Regions from separate parts of the Mycolicibacterium goodii genome, predicted to be linked through region 1. Evidence: predicted binding sites of a transcription regulator. Region 1 holds the regulator's gene; the other holds the start of a gene.

Evidence for each region. The regulator LexA, encoded in region 1, represses DNA repair genes until DNA is damaged. The targets are predictions, from matches to a motif close to CGAACANNTGTTCG.
Region 2: a site for LexA is predicted at 1,509-1,522, ahead of AFA91_RS29640 (HNH endonuclease signature motif containing protein). Genes of this name have one in related genera too.

Annotation. Positions count from the first base shown of each region.
Region 1 is NZ_CP012150.1:5,496,268-5,499,370, reverse strand. It holds gene AFA91_RS25775 (LGFP repeat-containing protein) at 1-1,176, shown strand, start outside; gene lexA (transcriptional repressor LexA) at 1,187-1,918, opposite strand; gene AFA91_RS25765 (LysM peptidoglycan-binding domain-containing protein) at 2,194-2,754, shown strand; gene nrdR (transcriptional regulator NrdR) at 2,916-3,103, shown strand, end outside.
Region 2 is NZ_CP012150.1:6,353,618-6,356,720, reverse strand. It holds gene fdh (formate dehydrogenase) at 1-1,197, opposite strand, end outside; gene AFA91_RS29640 (HNH endonuclease signature motif containing protein) at 1,527-2,948, shown strand; gene selB (selenocysteine-specific translation elongation factor) at 2,936-3,103, opposite strand, start outside.

The sequences.
Region 1 (3,103 bases):
TGGCTGGTCGCGCTGATCCCGGTGCTCGTGCTCGCCGGGCTGGTGGTCGGTGCGGCGTTGTGGCACCGGCGTCGTAACCGCGGCGACGGATTCGACCACGAGCCGTTCGACGGGGACCACTACGACGACCACTACGACGATGACCACTATGGCGATCATGGCGACGACCACTACACCGACGATCGTTACGACGACTACGCGGGCCCCGACGAGCGCCGGGATGATTATGGGTCGCAGGACGATTACCGCGAAGGCCGCTTCGACGCCGAGCGTTACCGCCAGGAGGCGCCCACGGTCACGCCGGGTGCGCCCGATCCGTATGCGCACGGTGCCGACGATGCTGTGACGTCGCGGTTCGCCGGCACCGATCACGGGAACGAGTCGGTCGCATCGCCTTTCGACGGCCCGACCGACGTCTCGATGCCGATCAGCCATTGGGCTGCACCCGGCGCCCGGCCCGCCGGCGATGAGGACGATCAGCCCGAGGACTCGGCAGCACCGGCTCCCGCGCCCGACCGCGACTTCGAGGACCGGGACCACGTGGACGCGGCGTACGAACGCGATGAGATCGACGACGACGAGTTCGACGACGACGACGAGTTCGACAGCGAAGGCGATGAGGGCGACCGGGCCGACGTCGAGGCCGACCTGGCGGACGACCTCGAAGACGACTACGAGGACGATCTCGAGGACACCGACGACGACACCGACACCGACGCCGATTTCGAGGACGATTTCGAGGACGACTTCGACGCGGCCCGCGAGAACGCGGCGCCCGGTGACGCGGGCGCCGGGGTCGCGGCTGCGGCAGGCGCGTTCGCCGGGCCGGTGCCGGTCACGGCTGGGTTCAACCGACCGGCGTTCGAACAGCAGCAAAATCCCGACGACGTCGACACCGCACCGACACGCGTGGTGACGCCCGCGGACCTGCGCAGTGATCCGCCGAGCGGGCGTCACGCGGCCATCGAACTCGATGAACCGGTGCCGAGCGCCACCGCGCTGCACCTGCCGTTGGACGATCCGCGGCAGGCCCCGGAGGGTTATCCGGTCAAGGCCGACACGAAGACCGGCATGTATTGGGCACCCGACAGTGAGGACTACGAGGAGGCCGTCGCCGAGATCTGGTTCGCCAGTGAGGAGTTCGCCCGCACGAACGGCTTCGTACGGGCGAACTGAGAGCCGCGGCTCAGATCTTGCGGATCACCGTCACGACCTTGCCGAGCACGGCCGCGTCGTTGCCGGGAATCGGATCGTAGGCAGGGTTGTGCGGCATCAGCCACACCTGACCGCGGGCACGCTTGAAGGTCTTGACGGTGGCCTCGCCGTCGATCATCGCGGCGACGATGTCGCCGTTGTCGGCGACGTTCTGCTGGCGCACCACGACCCAGTCGCCGTCGCAGATCGCGGCGTCGACCATCGAGTCACCGACGACCTTGAGCAGGAACAGTGAGCCCTCGCCGACCAGTTCGCGCGGCAGCGGGAACACGTCCTCGACGGCCTCCTCGGCCAGGATCGGGCCACCCGCGGCGATACGCCCGAGAACCGGCACGAACGTCGGCTCCGGAAGTGCGTCCGAGCCCGCCACGTCGGTCGTGACGACGGCGGCGGCCGCCGGATCATCGACCGCGCGCACGTCGACGGCTCTGGGCCGGTTGGGATCCCTGCGCAGATACCCCTTGCGCTCGAGGGTGCGGAGCTGGTGGGCCACCGACGACGTCGACGTGAGACCGACGGCGTCGCCGATCTCGCGGATGCTCGGTGGATAACCCCTGCTGGTCACCGAGGCGCGGATGACCTCGAGGATGGTGCGCTGACGTTCTGTGAGGCCGCTGTCGACGGCGCGGCGCCGGCCGGCGCCGTCCGTCTCGGCCGGAGTTTCGGTGCTGCCGTCCGTGAACTCGCCGGTGTCGTCGCTCATGGCGCCGAATCTAATACCTGTTTCGGCATTAATCAAACATGTGTTCGAGGCGTGTCGTCGCCGTGATGTCGCCTCGATATTGCCTTGCTGCCGCCTTGACGTGGGCCGTTGCCGTCGGCCCGATGTGCGGGCGGGTGCCGCCCATCGGCGTCGACCGAACTTGTCGGTACCCCGTCCTATATTTCGCAACAGTTCGATCACACGTTCTATCGTTCGAACATGTGAGCGACTATATTCGAACACAGGAGCGAATACGCCGGACGAAAGGCAAAGAGATGGCCACCCTCGACATCCCCGTCGACATCCCCGTCGACATCCCCATGGACACGCGGTACGCCACCGGCAGGACGGCAGGCTGCACCGCGACGCGGACTCCCGTCCGGACTCCGGCCCGCGGTGCCGTCCGGACCGTGCCGACGCCGCAACGCGTGCGGCCACGCGGAGATCGTCCGGTCCGCGGGCCGCAACCCGGCCGCCCCGGCGGCGCGGCACTGCGTCACCGCGGCACCGGCGTGCTGATGTCGCGCGCATCGCACCGCCGTCGCCCGATCACCCCGGTGACCACGGTGGTGCTGGCGCTCGTCGCCGCGGGCATCACCGTGTGGCTGGGTCTCGTCGCCCAGTTCGGGGGAGTGCTCGGCTCGTCGGCCCCGGTCTCGGTGCCCAGTGAGCTCGCCGTGGTGCAGGTGCAGTCGGGGGAGACGTTGCAGCAGGTCGCCCGCCGCGTCGCACCCGATGCCCCGGTCGCGCAGGTGGTCCAGCAGATCCGTGACCTCAACCAACTGGAGTCCGCGGCGCTCGACGCCGGACAGACCCTCATCGCTCCCGTCGGCTGAGGCTCGACATGGGCGGCGAATCGGCCTGGCCGGCAATACCGCTCGCCGCCGAAATGTGCCGATATGCACCACTGCGTACGGCAGTGAGTCAGCTCGCACCGACACAGGTACGCTCAAGAGCGCTCGAAGTGTTGGTCTGGCGGCGTGACGAAGGAGCGGTGATGCATTGTCCGTTCTGCCGTCACCCTGATTCCAGGGTGGTCGACTCCCGTGAAACCGATGAGGGTCAGGCCATCCGCCGACGTCGTTCCTGCCCCGAGTGCGGCAGGCGTTTCACCACGGTCGAGACCGCGGTGTTGGCGGTGGTCAAACGCAGCGGCGTCACCGAACCGTTCAGCCGCGAGAAGGT
Region 2 (3,103 bases), 860 kb from region 1:
GACCATCTCCGGGGTGTAGCGGGCGTAGTGCCGCTTGAGGATCTGGTACACGCACCGAGGGTGTTGCAGCGTCGGATCATTCGGGATGTCACCGGCCGCGCCCTCCACCGGCGGACCGCCGGAACCCGACTGGTAGGGCACCGACCGTTCCTTGGCGTCGGCGCCGCTCTCCTCGGCGTCGGTGCGCTCGTACTGCCACGTCGACGAATCGTAGGACGCGGTCTGCCCGTCGTAGCCCGAGAACAGCCCGTCGAGATCCTCGGCGTCCTTGAAGTTCTCGTCGACGATGAACGACGCGTTCGTGTACGCCGTGACGTACTCCCGGAAATCGAGCTCGTTGGACAGGATGTAGTTGATCACCCCGCCCAGGAACGCGATGTCACTGCCGGCGCGCAGCGGCACATGGCGGTCCGCCAGTGCGCTGGTACGGGTGAACCGCGGGTCGATGTGCACCACCTCGGTGCCCCGCGACTTGGCCTCCATCACCCACTGGAACCCGACCGGATGGGCCTCGGCCATGTTGCTGCCCATGATGACGATGAAGTCGGAGTTGACGAGGTCCTGCTGATAATCCGTCGCCCCGCCGCGACCGAAGGAGGCTCCCAGACCGGGAACCGTGGCGCTGTGTCAAATACGCGCCTGGTTCTCGATCTGTAAGGCCCCAAGGGCGGTGAAGAGTTTCTTGATCAGATAGTTCTCTTCGTTGTCCAGCGTCGCGCCGCCGAGGCTCGCGATGCCCATCGTGCGGCGCAGCGTGTTGCGGTCGGCGTCGAACTGCTGCCAACCCTTCTCGCGCGCATCGAGGACCCGGTCGGCGACCATCTGCATGGCCGTCTCGAGGTCGAGCTCCTGCCATTCGGTGGCGTACGGTGCCCGGTACTTGATCTTGGTCAGACGTTGCGGGCCGGTGACGAGCTGCTTGCTCGCCGAGCCCTTCGGGCACAGCCGGCCCCGCGAGATCGGGCTGTCCGGGTTGCCCTCGATCTGGGTGACCTTGCCGTCCTTGACGTACACCTTCTGTGCGCAGCCGACGGCGCAGAACGGGCACACCGAATGAGCGATGTGATCGGCGTCGGCGGTGCGCGGTGTCAGGGTCAGGGAGCGCTTCGACTGCGCGGCCTTTCCGCGCCCCAGCTGGTCGGCGCCGGTGATCTGCCGGTACACCGGCCACGACTCGATCAACTTCCGGAAGTCCATACCGTCCTCCTACCCGTCTGCTGACGATCAAACCATCGTCTGCTGGATGGCGCCTGGGAGTTCGCCCGGTTCCCCATCACCTTGCACCACACCTTGCACCGCGACTTGCCCCGCGAGTGTGCGTCACCTTGCACCGCGAGTGTGCGTGTTTGCGGGTCGTTTCCCGGTGTGTCGTCGGCACTGGACGCACGCTCACCGAGCGTGAGTGTGCGCCCAGTGCTGATCCCGGGTTCGCCTGTGTAGAAGTACCTTTGACCAATCCGAACCCATTGATCACACCCGTCACACACAGGGCATTTCTGTCAGTGCACCGAACTAGTGTTCGAATCATGACGACGGACGTGCAGACAGTCATCGCGGCATTGACCGCCGCGATCGACGACCTGCTCGCCCTACCGTTCGCCACGCTGTCCGAAGCAGAGCTGCTCGACATCTGCGCGGGTTTGCAGGATGCCCGCAACCGCATCCCGGCCGTCGAACACAAGGCCATCGCCGCCCTGGCCGAACAAACCACCCCCGCCGCGATCGGGGCGAAATTCTGGCCCCAGGTCATGGCCACCCGCCTCGGCATCTCCGCCAAACAAGCCCGCCGCCGCTGCACCGACGCCACCGAACTCGGCCCACGCGTGTCGCTGACCGGCGAACAACTGGCACCCAAACGCCAGTACATGGCCGCCGCCCAGACCGCTGGTCAGCTGACCGACGACCACGTCACCGAACTGTTCAAATTCTTCGACACATGCCCCCACTGGGTGTCCACCGAGCAGCAACGCCAGGCGGAAAAACAGCTCGTGGCCGGAGCCGTCGGGGCCGACCCCGAAACCGTGCGCCAAGCCGTCACCGAGGCGCTGTACCTGCTCAACCAAGACGGCCCCGCCCCATGCGACGACATCACCACCACACGGCGCGGCATCAGCTTCGGACCCCAACAACCCGACGGGTCATTTCGCCTGTCCGGATATGTCACCGCCGAATTCAAAGCCACCTTCGAACCCATCGAAGAAAAACTCGCCGCCCCCGGCATGTGCAACCCCGCCGAGGACACCCCGTGTACCTCCGGCACCCCCAGCCAACACCAAATCAACACCGACGACCGCACCGCCCCCCAACGCCTACACGACGCACTACTCACCGTCGGCAAACGTGTACTCGCCAGCAAGACCCTCGGCCAGATCAACGGCCTGCCCGCCACCATGCTCATCACCACCACCCTGCAAGAACTCCACAACGCCGCCGGCGTGGCGATCAGCGCCGGCGGCACCAAACTGCCCATCGCCGACCTCATCCGACTCGCCGCCCAGGCCTACCACTACCTGGCCGTCTACGACCAACACACCGGCATCCCGCTCTACCTCGGCCGGGCCCGCCGCACCGCCACCGCCGGGCAACGCCTGGCGATCTGGGGACGCGACCGCGGCTGCACCCGCCCCGGATGCACCGCCAACGGCTACCGCTGCCAAGCCCACCACGCCACCACCGACTACGCCAACGGCGGCCTCACCAACGCCGACGCGCTGGCCCTGGCCTGCCCCAGCGACAACCGCCTCGTCGGCGACCAACCCAACAAATGGACCACCCGCATCAACCACCACGGCCAATGCGAATGGACCCCACCCAAACTCCTCGACCGCGGCCAACACCGCACCAACACCTACCACCACCCCAAAAAACTCCTCACCGACACCACCACCAACGACACCAAGAAACGAGAGGCAGACGACGATGACGAAACAGACTGTCAGCCAACCTGATCGGCGTCACCGGCACCACGGTCGGAGACGGTACGAGTCCCGTCGTCCGCACGGGTGGTGGCCCCGCGCGCGTCGAGCTGTTCGAGCAACGGGACCGCCACGCGCCGAGTGGTGTTCAATGCGCGCTTGGCCTCGGCGACGGTGAACGGCTGCGG